DNA from 3 places in the Trinickia sp. HAY1-2D genome. Region 3 is predicted to be linked to each of the others. Evidence: predicted binding sites of a transcription regulator. Region 3 holds the regulator's gene; each other region holds the start of a gene.

Region 1 (4,935 bases), on a different contig from region 3:
GATGGCACGGCCAACGAGTTCGGAAGTGCCCAGATGCGCCGGGTGCGCCTTGACGACGACGGGACAACCGGCGGCGAAAGCCGACGCGGTGTCGCCACCCGCCACCGAGAACGCCAGCGGGAAGTTGCTCGCACCGAAGACGGCCACCGGTCCCACTGGAATCTTCTGCAACCGCAAGTCGGAGCGCGGCAGCGGCTTGCGCTCGGGTTGTGCCGAGTCGAGCGTGGCGCCCAACCAGCGGCCATCGCGCACGAGCGCGGCGAACAGTTTCAACTGGCCGACAGTGCGACCGCGTTCGCCTTCGAGCCGCGCCTTCGGCAAGGCGGATTCGATATGCGCGCGCTCGATCAGCGCATCGCCCAACGCGATGATCTGCTCGGCGATCGCCTCCAGGAACCGGGCGCGCTGCTCGAGCGGGGCCTGGCGAAACGGGTCGAATGCCTCACGCGCGAGCCGGCAGGCACGATCGACGTCGTTCGCATCGCCCGCGCCGAACGCCGGCTCGATTTCCGCGTTGCGCGCGGGGTCGAACGCGCGCAGCGTGCCAGCCGTGCCGCGCACTGCCTCTGCGCCGATCAGCATGTGTCCGGTGATCTCCATCGTCAATCTCTCCTCAACTCAGGGATGCCGGGGCCGACTTGCCCCGGTCAGGGTCGCCACGACGCGCATACGCGACGTCGAAACCCACGATCTTCGCACGTTTCCGATTTTCGTGACGGACGTCGGATTGGCGGATGCCGAATTGCCAGTCCCGTAAAAGCTCACCCTTGTCAGCGCAAGCGACGTGGAAGCAGGTGCTCCCGTAAAAGCTCACCTCCGCCTTTCTTCCCTGTTGCCGGGTCTGCCGCGCTGGATGTCCCGATCGATCGGGAACGTTTCGCTCAGTGGCGCTAGCCCTCGCCGCTGGATGCAAGAAACCTCATGAGGAGGGACTACGCTGCCGTGCAGATCAACGTTAATCCACGGCCGTGCCGGCCGATGACCGGCGCGGGCGGCAGGAGTGAACCATGCCCCTACGGATCGGATCGTCCGCTGCACAGCTCGGCGATCACCACCCCGCGTCGACCAAAGATGGCAAAGCCCCCGGCGGGCTCCCCGCCGGCGCGGCACGCCCGGGGTTGAGCCGCGGCGACGCCATGCTGGGGGCGCTCACGCAACGCGCGAGCGCCGGCGGCGAGCGTCCCGCTGACGGCAATGGGTCGCTGCGACGCACGCAATCCATGAGCCGGCTGGCCGATTTTTCGCGCGTCGCGCTCGAACGGCAACGTACGCTGCCGGTGACCGCGAGAGAGCGATCGGACGCAGCGGCAAGCCTGCTTGTCGCGCGAGAACCTTCTCGGCCGGCGGAAAGCGGGCCCGCGTCGGCATCGGGCACGAATCCGCCGCGGCCGACGCTCAAGCCGGGTGCCGACAAGCCGAAGCCCGCTGCGCAGAACGCGAATCAATCGACGCCGGGGGCTCATGGCGCTCAGGGCGCTCATGCGGCAACCGTGGCACCCGCACCCGCCTACGGTTACCCGGTTTATTCGCCGCATTGGAGCGTGCCGGAATATCGCACGCACGTGGTGGGCGCGCATCGGCCGATCGGCTTTTCATACGGTCATGGAGAGGACGCATACGGCCGCGTGCATGCACACGTCGGCTTTCATTATTTCGGCCGTCGACATACGGTGCGCTTCGGGTTGCCGGGTTTGACGAGCGGATTCTTGAGCGGACTGCGCAGCGGCTTGTTCAACCCCGTCGTTTATCACGCGCCGCCGTCGGGCAGCTACTACGCTGGCTACGGCGCCCATACCGCGCCTTACGCGGGCCATTACGTTCAGCCGCAGGGTTATTTTGGGCATCCCGGTTATGCGATCGGGTATCCGCCCTCCTATGCGATCGGTTACCCCGCGGCTCGGCAAGCCTGACCGCTTCGTATATCTCATACACCAGGCACTCATGTTGACGTCAACGGCCAGCGATTTGCGCGCTTCCTAAAAATACTGTATATATATACTTGTTCATTTATACAGTATAGGCTCTGTATGGAACGGCTGATCCGAATTGCGAATGACGACGACCGGCAGGCGCTGGCTTGGCTCATGACCCACGCGGGGAACGTGCGCGTGACCGAAGCGGCGCGGCACTTGGCGCACTCGGGTCGTCCCGTGTTTGTCTCGGCACTGTGCCGCTATCTGGGGATCTGGCCGCCGGCACCGCGTCGGCCGGTTCGCGCCGCGCAAGACTGCGTGCTCGCGGAGCAGCATTTGGCGCAGATCCGACGAATTCTGGCCGGCGCGAAGCCAGCGACCGCGGCGGTCCACCACCGCTAGCCGCGACGCAGGTCGGGTTCACGCCGAGCGCGATCGCCACTACCCGACAATGCGCGCGACGAGCACTCCGTTCATCAGCAATACCGCCGCGGCAAACACGATGGCGAGCGACATTGCGAGCGGCCCCAGTCGATAGCCGCCCATCACCCGTCGCCGGCAGGCAACCGCCAACAACGCAATCATGGGTACGGGCACGGCGATGCTCAGTACGACCTGGCTCAGCACGAGCGCACGCGTGGCGTCCACACCCATTCCGACGACGATGAATCCCGGGAGCATCGTGACGAGCCGGCGCAACCAGAGCGGCACGGTAAAGCCCAGAAAATCCCGCATGATCATCTGCCCCGCCATCGTGCCGACGACCGAACTCGATATGCCCGATGCCATCAAGGCGGTCAGAAACAGCCCGCCTGCCATCGAACCGAAGAGCGGCATCAGCGTCCGATAGGCGACGTCGATCTGTGCCATCCGCGGGAATCCATAGTGAAACGCACCCGCGGCCATGGCCACCATCGTCATGTTGACGAGCCCCGCCACGCCGAGTGCGATGACGACTTCCGCGTTGGAATAGCGCAGCAGCGTGCGCCGTTCGCCATCGGTGAGCGGCGCGACGCGCTCGCCCGTCAGTCCCGAATGAAGAAACAGGGCATGCGGCATCACCGTGGCGCCCACGATACCCACAGCCACGAAGAGCGCCTCACGATCGGCGACCGTCGGCACGAACGTTCCGCGCGCAACTGCGCTCCAGTCGAGCGGCACGAACAGCAATTGCGCGAGATAGGCGATCACAATGACGCCGACCAGCGCACCGATCGCAAGCTCGAGCGGACGAAAACCGCGCCCCTGCATCAGCAGTAGCCCCCAGGTCAGCACAGCCGTGACGCCCATGCCGACGATGAGCGGCAGATGCGCAAGCAGCGAAAAACCGATAGCTGCCCCGAGGAACTCCGCCAGGTCGGTGGCCATCGCCGCGATCTCGGCGACGAACCACATCGCCAATGTCACCGGCTTGGGCGCAGCGCGTGCACAAACGCGGGCCAGGCTCTCGCCCGTCACCACCCCGACGCGCGCCGAAATCGACTGGAACAGCATCGCGACGACATTCGCAAACAGCACGACCCACAGCAACGCATATCCGTATCCCGCGCCTGCCTGCAGATTCGTTGCAATATTCCCGGGGTCCATGTAAGCGACCGAAACGACTACTGCCGGCCCGGCGAACGGCAGTAGCATGCGCGCGCCGCGGCGCCGGCCTTCGAGCACTTCGCGAAGCTGCCTGGCCGTACGAGCGCTCAAGCCTCGCCGACGATCTGACATGGGCACCTCGTTCATCGCGCCGTCTCGTAAGTGTTCATGCGTCCGATCGAATTCCTGCGGGAACAGAACGTGCTCTTCGGCTGACGTCCCACCCATTGTCGCCGCCGCATGAAACGACCCCGCACTTCGCATGCCAACCGCTGCGGTCCCACACCGCACGTCGGACGGTCTGTCATGTTCGGAAGGTCTGTCATGTTCGCCGCCGGTTGGATCACCGTCCTCGCACAAGCCACTCCACAGCACGATGCGCTCGCGCCTGCAGGAGTGCAAGCGGCCCATATCGCGCGCCTCTGGCACTTCACGCTCATCGTGACAGGCGCGGTCTTCGCCGCAGTGCTTCTGGCCGTACTCGTGGGGCTGGCGCGCCGCCGCGCCGATACGCCGGCCGCACCCGATCTGTCGGCCAATACCCGCCCGGAGCGCGGCCCGCGACGGGCCGTCATCGCGGCAACCACCGTTTCCGTCGTGCTGCTCGTCGGGCTGACAGTGGCCGACGCACTGACGGATCGGGCGCTTTCGAAACTGCCGGCCGCCCACGCGCTGCACGTCCAGGTTACCGGGTGGCAGTGGTGGTGGCAGGCAAACTACGCACCCGAGGACGGCGCACCCGGTTTCGCCGTCGCCAACGAACTGCACGTACCCGTAGGCCGGCCCGTGATCGTGTCGCTGGCGGCCGGCGATGTCATTCATAGTTTCTGGGTGCCGAACCTCCATGGCAAGAAGGACTTGTTGCCGGGCATCGGTTCGACGATCGAATTCCGCGCGGACCGGCCCGGCGCTTACCGCGGCCAATGCGCGGAGTTCTGCGGCACCGAACATGCGCTGATGGCCATGACTGTCATGGCCGACCCGCCCCAGCGCTATGCCGCCTGGGCAGCCGCGCAACGCCTGCCGGCCGCGCCGCCGGACAACGCACTGGCCGCGCGCGGCCGGGCGCTCTTCGAGGCGTCGGCATGCGCGAACTGCCATACCGTACGTGGCACGCATGCGCTCGGCATGCTCGCGCCCGACCTCACGCATCTGATGAGCCGCCGCACGCTGGCCGCGGGCGCGCTCGAAAACAATCCGGCCAACCTCGCCGCATGGATCCGTAATCCGCAGGCAGCCAAGCCCGGCGCGACCATGCCCGCGAGCGCGTTGCCGGCCCCCGACATTCAGGCGCTCGTCGCCTGGCTCACCACGCTCAAATGACGATGGCGCACACCGGCCCCGAGTTCTCGAGCAGCCGCGACGAACATCGAGTCGACGGCCCGACCGCCACCGATACCACGCGGCGCCTGCTCGCCCGCACATGGGACGACCC
Region 2 (4,935 bases), on a different contig from region 3:
TCTATCGACGCTGCTTTGGTACATCCCTTTACAATCAAAGACTTGATTCACCTCCTTCGCTTTGTTTCACGGATCTGCTTGAACGGCCCCGCCGCACAAGCCTTGGTAGCGACGATGCAGCGGGTCGGTCGCCAAAAAACGACAGTTCTCTGTCCGATCGTATTGCCTGCTACGTAATCCGTTATGATCCGCACACATTGAAACCGAGTTTGCGCCCATGTCCATCCTAGACGAGCAACGACAGCTCATCCGGCAAGAGTTGGAATCGATGAAGGCCCGCGGGCTGCATCGTCGCGAATTGTCGCTCCATGCGTGCAAGCGGTTGTTTTTCGATTTGGGCATCCGTCCTTCGATGGCTGCTGTGCGGGAGCTGACGCAAACCGGCAGCGCAAGCGACATCCCCAAAGACATCGATCATTTCTGGGAGCGTATTCGCGAGACTTCGAAGGTCAAGGTCGGCGCCGGGGCGATTCCACCGTCGCTGGAAGACAAAGCCGGAGAACTGCTCGGCGAGCTCTTCGCGCAGGCACTCGCGCATGCGAAAGAAATGTTGGAGACCGAGCGCCTCGAAATGCAGGCAACGCTCGAAGACGCTCAACGCCGCGTGCGTGATGCCGAGGTTCGGCAGGAAACGCTGAACGAGGCGCTCCAACGCAGCGAGTCTCTCGCCCAGACTGCTTGGGCACGGGTACGCGAACTCGAGGCCGAGTTCGCCAGCGAGCAGACACAACGCGCATCGAGTCACGAGACATTGACCGCCACCGCAGCGCGGCTCCTGGCCGACAACGAAAAGCTCGGCCGGTTGCTCGATGACGAACGCACGACTAACGCAAAATTACGCGAACGCATCGATTCGCTTCACGCGGAAATGCGGCAAAACGCGGAGCACTACGCCACTCAGATCAAAGATGCGATCGCCGAAGCCGAGCGCCGAGTCAAGCCAATGCTCGTCGAGCTCGATTCGTTGCGCAGTATGGCCAGTACCTATCAGGCCGGCATTCGCGATGCCAGCCGGAAAGAATTCGACTTCATTCAGCAATTGAGTGCCGCCAAGGGAAAGGCCGATCGCCTCGAAACGCAGATGCGCGGGCAGTCCGACGAAATCGACGCCTTGACGCGCGAGCTCGATGCGCTGCGTGCGCGCTCCGCGGTTTCGCCGGAATTAGCCGATGTGGTCTGCGAGCTTGCACTGGCCGGCCAACTGAGCGATGCGCATTTCGCCACGCTCGGAACGTTGCTCGATGGGCATGTATTGCTGCCCGCTCGTTGTCCGAAGTGTCCGGACGGCGAACCGGAACTCGGTCAACTCGACGATGGTTACGAATTGCTGTGCCCCGAGTGCGAGCATTCGTCGGGTGTCGGCCTTTCGCGGCTCGAAGCGGTGACCCGCTTCATGAGCGGGCACGGCACAGCTTCGCATGCCTGACGAGTCGACTTGCCTGCGATTCAGTCCGCCGGGGGCCCGACGCTCGAGGTGAGCTTTTTCGGGATGGCTTGCGTGAGTGTTTCCAGGAGCCACACAGGCATGCACGCGCCGCTTGGCCGCGCTAGCCTCGAGCGTGGGGTGACCGGTCCGCCTGCTTTCGCGTGCCGCCGGCCGGCGGTTTTTCCTGTGCTTCTTCATACGCCGCGACCGCGAACGCCAGCGCGGCTGGCAGCGCATTCGATCGCCCGAACGTAGCGGGGTCGTCTGTTTCTGGATAAGCCAGGTCCGCCGGGCGCTTGAACAGATCCAGGATGAACGCTTCGTGGCGGCTTGCGAAACCGAGATCGGCGAGCGCCTCGGCTTCGATGGCATGAAGCAGGCGCCACGTCAGCGGCACACCCTGGACGATGTAGCGCGCCGCAATGTGGCGGACGATTTGTTCGAGGTCGCGGGCTGCCGCCCGCAAGCGTATTGGAGCGAGGTCTTGTTCTCTCATGGCCGGTTTGAAATCGAGATAACCTGTACAAATATACAGTATCTGGGCCAATGCTAGGTGTCCGCGTGGACACTTGCACTCAGACCAATAAAGACGCCCTTCCGATGAGCGCCGGAGGTCGTGCTGCTAACCGCGCGCCCCGTTGTGCTGATCGGCAAACTGTTCGCGGCCGAGGCGCACAGTGCGAAGGTCGGTAAGTCAACATACGTGCAATTAGCAAGGAACGATGACCGCGCGGGGCCAACGATTGCGATACTGCTTCTGTGCCACTCGCTCTCGATACGTTGCGACACTGACTCGCGCGGGATTCCGACGGACCACCATAGCAAACAAATCGTCCAACCCATACGGGGCAGTGACCTCGATCGAGTCGTCGCGAAGCAGTGTCAGCCCGACTGCAGTCGCATACTCTGGCCACGACGCAACGGCGGCCTCCAGCGACTTGAAAGGCGGCACAGTGTGACCAAATGTTGCCTCGAACCAAGTATGAACTGCGGCCTGATTGGTCACCTCCCACGGGAACTGGGGGTGCGTGTCAGCTAGCATGGATTGAAATGTCGCGTCGCGCTCTGCAGAAAGATCGGTGCTATCGAAGTACGCAACATCGATGTCAGACAATGCCGACGGCATATCCAGTCCATGCAGCGAGTCCCACACGAGGTTCCGGACCGCACCCGCGCCGATGCACCACGAGGGGAGATTCAGGGTTCGGACCGCAACCAGTGCAGGCCAAAACCATGACGACTCCCGCGCAAGGGCAATGAGGGTTGCTTCGGAATCGGTTGATAACATGAGCGGAGAGCCTCCTGCGTCGGGAGACAACTTGTAAAGGCGGGTTTTATAGACCGCTTGCGAAATTATCCGTGGATGACGACGAGCAACGCTTTGGCTTCACCTTTGCCTGCGTTGCGCACCGCGTGATCGACATCCGCCACGTAACGCGCCGTATCGGCGGTTTTCAGGCGCTTGACCACGCCATCGACCTCGACCTCGATCGATCCTTGCAGCACGGTCAAGTGTTCGCGCGTACCGGGTTCATGGGCATTGGAGACGAGAGCGCCGCCAGCTTGCAACGTCAATTCATACCATTCGAATTTACCGGCCAACTCGATCGGGCCCCATACGCGCAGTTGATACTTCGCTTCGTGCCCATCGAGCGTCGGAATATCGTGTGGACCTGCCACGACGACGGTCTCCGGGGCTTTGTGCGTGGCGAACAGCTGGTCCAGGCTGACGCCGAGCGCGTTCGTCAACCGCCATGCGACAGCGATAGTGGGGTTTGCCTTGTCGCGCTCGATTTCCGACAGCATCGACTTCGACACCCCCGCTGCGCGAGACAGGTCGTCGAGCGTCATCTTGCGATCCATTCTGAGCCGCTGAATTTGCTCACCGACGCGCGGTGGCGCGGCGCTGGGGGCGCCTGCTCCAACCGCGGGTGAAGACGCGTGCGGGCCGCGCCGGTTGCCCGTGCTTGCCATTTGGTTTCCGATCGCTTAAAGTTGTTCGATATATCGAACTTGTGTTCGAAAAATTGAAATCGTCCGCTATCGGCGATGACCGACTATAACAGCTACATGCGCGTATCGACCCGTGATCCGGGAAGCGCGCGATTCGAACCGACTCTTACAGGAGCAGCAACGATGCGCGAAACTTATCTTGCCCATTTGCGCAAGACGATCGACCAGATCCGAGCCGACGGTTTTTACAAATCCGAGCGCGTCATTGCCAGTCCTCAGTCCGCGGCTATTCAGCTGGCAAACGGCGAAGACGTGCTCAACTTCTGTGCGAACAACTATCTCGGTCTTGCGAATGATGCCCGCATGATTGCAGCGGCGAAGCAAGGGCTCGACAACGACGGTTTCGGGATGGCATCGGTGCGGTTCATTTGCGGTACGCAGACGGTGCATAAGACGCTCGAACATGTCATTTCGGAATTTCTCGGCACCGAAGACTCGATTCTCTATTCGAGCTGCTTCGACGCAAACGGTGGATTGTTCGAGACGTTGACGGACGAGAACGACGCCATCATCAGCGACGAGCTCAATCACGCGAGCATCATCGACGGCGTGAGGCTTTCGAAAGCCAAGCGTTACCGTTACAAGAACAACGATCTGGCCGACCTCGAAGCGAAGTTGCGCGAAGCCGATGCGGCCGGGGCACGCTTCAAGCTGATTGCGACCGATGGCGTCTTTTCGATGGATGGCATCATCGCTAACCTGGCGGGGATTTGCGACCTGGCCGATCGTTATGGCGCGCTCGTGATGGTCGACGATTCGCACGCGGTCGGCTTCGTCGGCGAACACGGCCGGGGCACGCCCGAATACTGCGGCGTCGAGGGCCGCGTGGACATTGTGACGGGCACGCTCGGCAAGGCGCTTGGCGGAGCGTCGGGCGGCTACGTCGCGGCGCGCCGCGAAATCGTCGAACTCTTGCGGCAGCGCTCACGTCCGTACCTCTTTTCCAATACGCTCACACCCAGCATCGCAGCGGCATCGCTCGCGGTGCTCGATCTCTTGCGAAGCGATGAAGGTGCCGAACTGCGTCGCCGGGTGCGCGCCAACGGTGAGCGTTTTCGGGAGGCGATGAGCGCAGCCGGTTTCACGCTCGTACCGGGCGAACATCCGATCATTCCCGTCATGCTGGGGGATGCCCAAATCGCTTCACGCATGGCGGACGCGCTGTTGCAAGAAGGCGTCTACGTCATCGGGTTTTCTTATCCGGTCGTGCCGAAAGGGCGTGCGCGCATTCGCACGCAGATGAGCGCGGCACACACGCCCGAACAGATCGATCGCGCGATCGATGCGTTCAAGCGAGTCGGCAAATCGCTCGGCATCGTTTGAGAGAAGGAGCGAAACCATGAAAGCACTGGCGAAACTCGAGCGTGCTCCTGGCTTGACGCTGACCCGTGTGGCCAAACCCGAGGTCGGTCATAACGATGTCATGATCCGCATCAAGCGGACCGCGATCTGCGGGACCGACATCCATATATGGAAATGGGACGACTGGGCGCAAA
Region 3 (4,935 bases):
TGAAAGCGTCGTGCAAGGGAGCACAAAAGGACGCGTGGGCGGCAGCGAACTAGGCGTTTTCCATCTCTTGCAAGCGCGGGTGCCCCGCACCATGATTGAACCAAACGTCTGCGGTTAACGCAGGAAGGGAGGCCACGATGGCAAGCTACAACAAAATTCTGCTCTGTTACGACGGCACGCGCGAAGGCCGCAAAGCATTGCGCTGCGGCGCCGATCTCGCGCTCGACCTGAAGGCGGAAACGCATCTATTGTCGGTTGTCGACATGCGCACGAGCATCGCCCAAAGCGCTGGGCTATTGACCGACGTCGCGTGCGGCCGCTTCGAGGACGCCGCCCGGGAAATCCTGCAGGAAGGCGTCGATTGGCTCACAGAGCGGGGTGTCAAATCACAGGGGCATTTCGCGTTCGGTCATCCGATCGATGAAATCGCCCGGCTCGCCGCCGATCTGAAAGTGGACCTCGTCGTGGTCGGGCATCGCGCACGGAGCGGTTTGTCCCGCTGGTGGATGGGGGCCGGTAACACGCTATTGCTCGATCGCGTGTCGTGCAGCATTCTCGTGGCCGTGTCGACGGCGCATGAGCAAGAGCCCGTGACTGCAGCGCCCGCCAAGGCTGGCGCGGGAACGGAAACCTGAGCGCCGACAGGCAGCGCGCGCACGCTACTGATTCAGGTTGACCGCGAAGAGCTTCCACGAGAACCAGCCGTCGCGCCGCAGCAGCACGCTGTAGGGCCGGCTTTGCGCATCGCGCCGATAGGTGACGACGAATTGATCGATGCCGTCATATCCCGCGCTCGCTCGCGGCGGTTCAGTAGGAGCAGGCGCAGGCGCGGGCGCGTTGGATTGCCCCTGGCCCGACGCGGCAGAGTCCTCGTCGGGTTGTGCGCCCGGCTGCGGCGGCGTTTCGCCCGGTTCGCCGCGGGGGGCAAGCCGTTCAATAGCGCCGCGACGCCGTCCGGCGTGGCATAAGCGTCAACGAGCGGGCCAATCAGCGCCATACCGACCAGCGCACCGAGTGCCGCGAACGGATGCTCCCGTTTTTGCTCATCGATGCGGCGAGCCAGCATCTCGGTCACCTGCTGCTTCAGGCTCGTGCGCAGCGCCGGATAGTCGACGTAGCGATTGACGATTTCGGCATTCCGAGCGTCCGCCGCGCGCTTGAGCCGATCCAGCACAAGATACGGCGAGGCGTACGCCAAGGCGGCCACCCCGAGGACGATAACGGCAATGAGGACGGCGACAGCGGTGACGAGCCGATGCCGGCGGCCGAGACTCCTTTGATCGTTCATCATTCGATAGTCAGCTCATTCGGATGGAATTCAGATGGACTGCTTCCGACGCGAAACGATCCCGGCCGTCATCACTAGCGGTAACAACCTGTTTCAGCGGGCAATGGGACCCATGCGCCCCGGCGTTGTCCCCTCGCATTCAACCCAAACTGGCTGAGCGCAGCCCGGCGCGCTCCTCGTCGATGCACCGATCGATCATGCGGCACACCGCGTCGATCGTGCCGACAAGGATTACGCGCGACGCGCCGTGATAAACCCGGACAGGAGCGCGGCGTGCCGGCTCCGCGTGCAGGCCGCTGTTGAGTGACACACGGGCAAACGCGGGCTGTGTCGACGGCTGGAGGCCGGAAGACGACGACGCAAACGTCGATTCGCGCCCCGCGGTGCGCAACGGAGTTGCCTCGAGCGGCGGGCAGGGAATGAGGCCGCGCAAACGACGCAGGCGGCCGAAGGCGCGAAACGGAATAAGGCGGGCAAGGCGGTCCATGGCGTCTCCGTGATGTTCGTAATTCAGAATTCGGTGGGACGAATCAAGCCGACGGCAATCCCCTCGAGCGCGAACTCCGCGCTGCCGGCGTGCACGAAGATGTTTTCGTAATCGGGGTTCTCGGCGATCAGTTCGAGACCGTCGGGGCGGCGCTTCAAGCGCTTGACCGTGACGTCGTCCCCAAGACGCGCGACGATGATTTGACCGTCATTCGCTTCAGTGCGCTTTTGCACCGCCAGCAGGTCGCCATCGAGAATGCCGGCGTCGCGCATCGACAGGCCCCGCACCTTGAGCAGGTAATCCGGTTTGCTCGAAAAGAGCGCCGGGTCACAGGCGTAATGCTGCGAGATATGCTCCTGCGCCAGGATGGGGCTGCCCGCTGCGACTCGTCCGACCAGCGGCAGCGACAATTGCATGAGCGCCGCATGCGGCAGCGAAAGCTGACGCGGCGCATCGTCCAGACCGAGCAGCCGGATGCCGCGCGATGCACCCGCGGCCAGTTCGATGACACCCTTTCGCGCCAGCGCGCGCAAGTGCTCTTCAGCGGAGTTTGCCGAGCTGAAACCCAGCGCCGCGGCGATTTCGGCGCGGGTGGGCGGAAAACCACTGTGCTCGATCGATTGCCGGATCAGATCGAATACCTGCTGCTGCCGTGCGGTGAGTTTGGTCATAGGGCCACTGTATGTATGAACAGGTTGCTGTATTTTTATACAGTATCGAGCGGATTTCAAGCAAAACGTTGCGACCCCGCTGCGAAAACTCGCAGGGCCGCCTTTAGCAGCTTTTCGTATAAAAAAATGAAAATCCATTCGTTCCGCTCATAAGGGCGACCGTCTAGACTGGCCCGACTTCATACAAACGCCGGCAGGCAGAGGGGAAACGCATGAGCACACGGGGAACGGCGCGTTCCGGCGCGCGCAGACGCTGGTTGGCGGGGATGGCCGCCGGCACGGCGGCGCTGATCCTGGGGTCGCCGAGCGCATTTGCGCAAACGACGCTGCTCAATGTTTCCTACGACCCGACGCGCGAGCTCTATCAAGACGTCGACAAGGCTTTCGCCGCGCAATGGAAAGCCCAAACGGGCGAGACGCTTTCGATCCGTCAGTCGCACGGCGGCTCCGGTGCGCAGGCGCGCTCGGTGCTCGACGGCCTGCAGGCCGACGTCGTGACACTCGCGCTGGCCTACGACATCCAGGCGCTGGCCGACCGTGGCCTCGTGGCGCAGGACTGGCAAAAGCGGTTGCCGGACAACGCCTCGCCCTATACGTCGACGATCGTGTTCCTCGTGCGCAGCGGCAACCCCAAGCACATCAAGGATTGGGACGATCTGGTGAAACCGGGGGTTTCGATCGTGACCCCGAACCCCAAGACTTCGGGCGGGGCGCGCTGGAATTACCTGGCGGCCTGGGCCTATGCGCTCAACCGGCCGGGCGGCGACGCCGTCAAGGCCCGCGCGTTCGTCACTGCGCTCTATCGCAATGCGGGCGTGCTCGATTCGGGAGCGCGCGGCGCGACGACGAGCTTCGTGCAACGCAGTCTCGGCGATGTGCTGATCGCGTGGGAGAACGAGGCGTTTCTCGCACGCAAGGAATTCGGCGCGGACAAGTTCGAGATCGTGGTGCCGTCGGCCAGCATCCTGGCGGAGCCCCCGGTGGCGGTCGTGGACCGCGTCGTCGAGCGGCGAGGCACGCGCAAGCTCGCCGAAGCGTATCTGCGGTTTCTCTATACCGACGAAGGACAGCGGATCGCGGCGCGCAACTACTATCGGCCGCGCGCCACCAATTTGCCGGCCGATCTGACCGCGCAGTTCCCCAAGCTCAAGCTCTACACGGTCGATGCCACATTCGGCGGCTGGACCAACGCGCAAAAGACGCACTTTGCCGACGGTGGAGTGTTCGATTCGATTTATCAGCCGCATTGAGCGGTGCCCGCCTATCGGTCGACAGCATGACGAAATTCGCTTTTCGCAAACCCGGCGCCTTGCCCGGCTTCGGTCTGACACTCGGTCTCACGCTGACCTACCTGGGTCTCGTCGTGCTCATACCGCTCGCCATGGCCTTTTTGAAGGCGGCGACGCTCGGACCCGCGCCGTTCTTCGCGGCTGTCGCTTCGCCGCGCGTTGTTGCCTCGTATCGTTTGACGATCGGCGCCGCGGCGGTTGGGGCACTCATCAACGGCGCGTTCGGCCTGCTCGTCGCGTGGGTGCTCGTGCGCTATCGGTTTCCCGGCAAACGGTTCGTCGATGCCATCGTCGATCTGCCGTTCGCGCTGCCGACCGCGGTGGCCGGTATCGCACTCGCGACGGTCTACTCCGAGCACGGATGGATCGGCCGGTGGCTCGCGCCGCTCGGCCTCAAAGTGGCATTTACGCCGCTTGGCGTGCTGGTCGCGTTGACGTTCATCGGCCTGCCGTTCGTCGTGCGAACAGTGGAGCCGGTCCTTGCCGATTTCGAGCGCGCGCAGGAAGAAGCCGCCGCCTGCCTTGGCGCCTCGCGCGCCCAGACGTTCATGCGCGTCGTGCTGCCCGCGCTCGTGCCCGCCTGGTCCACGGGGGTCGCGCTCGCGTTCGCGCGCGCACTCGGCGAATACGGTTCGGTCATCTTCATCGCCGGCAACATTCCGATGAAGTCCGAAGTCACCTCGCTCATCATCATCACCAAACTGGAACAGTACGACTATGCCGGCGCCACTGCGCTCGCCACCGCGATGCTCGTCGCTTCGTTCCTGATGCTTTTCGCGATCAACGCGCTGCAATGGCATTGGCAGCGGCGCACGAGTCCGCGTGGGCGCCGCCGGTCGGCTCTGACGAGCGGTACGACGATCTCGGGAGCGCTCACATGAACCAACTTGCTGCGACCGCCCGTTCGGCTCGCTCGCCGGCAGCGGATGGCGTGCGGGCACGAGCCGATACGCATGAAAATCGGGAGCGTGCTCAGACCGCCGGCATCCGCCGACCGGCCGCATCGGCGCGCCGGTTCGCGCCTGCGGCCCAGTGGGTGCCGCGCTGGACGCTCATCGGCATCGCGCTCGTTTTTCTCTCGCTGTTTCTCGTCGTGCCGTTGGCCGCCGTCTTCACCGAGGCGTTCAGCAAAGGTGTGCGCTTTTATTTCGAGTCGCTCGTCGAGCCCGATGCACGCGCGGCGATCGCGCTGACGCTCGG

The links. Region 3 encodes LexA, which represses DNA repair genes until DNA is damaged. Its sites were predicted from a motif close to ACTGTATNNNNATACAGT; they were not measured.
Region 1: ACR9ZC_RS06320 (CppA family protein) is a predicted target of LexA. The motif match lies at 1,999-2,016, and genes of this name have one in related genera.
Region 2: ACR9ZC_RS06455 (DUF2471 family protein) is a predicted target of LexA. The motif match lies at 1,945-1,962, and genes of this name have one in related genera.

Annotation. Positions count from the first base shown of each region.
Region 1 is NZ_JBPGWX010000001.1:1,442,402-1,447,336, forward strand. Features, by position in the region: gene ACR9ZC_RS06310 (aldehyde dehydrogenase (NADP(+))) at 1-600, opposite strand, end outside; gene ACR9ZC_RS06315 (hypothetical protein) at 1,008-1,910, shown strand; gene ACR9ZC_RS06320 (CppA family protein) at 2,028-2,315, shown strand; gene ACR9ZC_RS06325 (Nramp family divalent metal transporter) at 2,355-3,632, opposite strand; gene coxB (cytochrome c oxidase subunit II) at 3,825-4,823, shown strand; gene ctaD (cytochrome c oxidase subunit I) at 4,826-4,935, shown strand, end outside.
Region 2 is NZ_JBPGWX010000001.1:1,471,630-1,476,564, reverse strand. Features, by position in the region: gene ACR9ZC_RS06460 (DNA-binding protein) at 218-1,426, shown strand; gene ACR9ZC_RS06455 (DUF2471 family protein) at 1,548-1,922, opposite strand; gene ACR9ZC_RS06450 (nucleotidyltransferase family protein) at 2,136-2,714, opposite strand; gene ACR9ZC_RS06445 (helix-turn-helix domain-containing protein) at 2,780-3,400, opposite strand; gene ACR9ZC_RS06440 (glycine C-acetyltransferase) at 3,563-4,762, shown strand; gene tdh (L-threonine 3-dehydrogenase) at 4,779-4,935, shown strand, end outside.
Region 3 is NZ_JBPGWX010000002.1:2,308,995-2,313,929, reverse strand. Features, by position in the region: gene ACR9ZC_RS17950 (universal stress protein) at 138-635, shown strand; partial or broken gene ACR9ZC_RS17945 (DUF2939 domain-containing protein) at 660-1,288, opposite strand; gene ACR9ZC_RS17940 (hypothetical protein) at 1,428-1,775, opposite strand; gene lexA (transcriptional repressor LexA) at 1,799-2,446, opposite strand; gene ACR9ZC_RS17930 (sulfate ABC transporter substrate-binding protein) at 2,659-3,696, shown strand; gene cysT (sulfate ABC transporter permease subunit CysT) at 3,723-4,616, shown strand; gene cysW (sulfate ABC transporter permease subunit CysW) at 4,613-4,935, shown strand, end outside.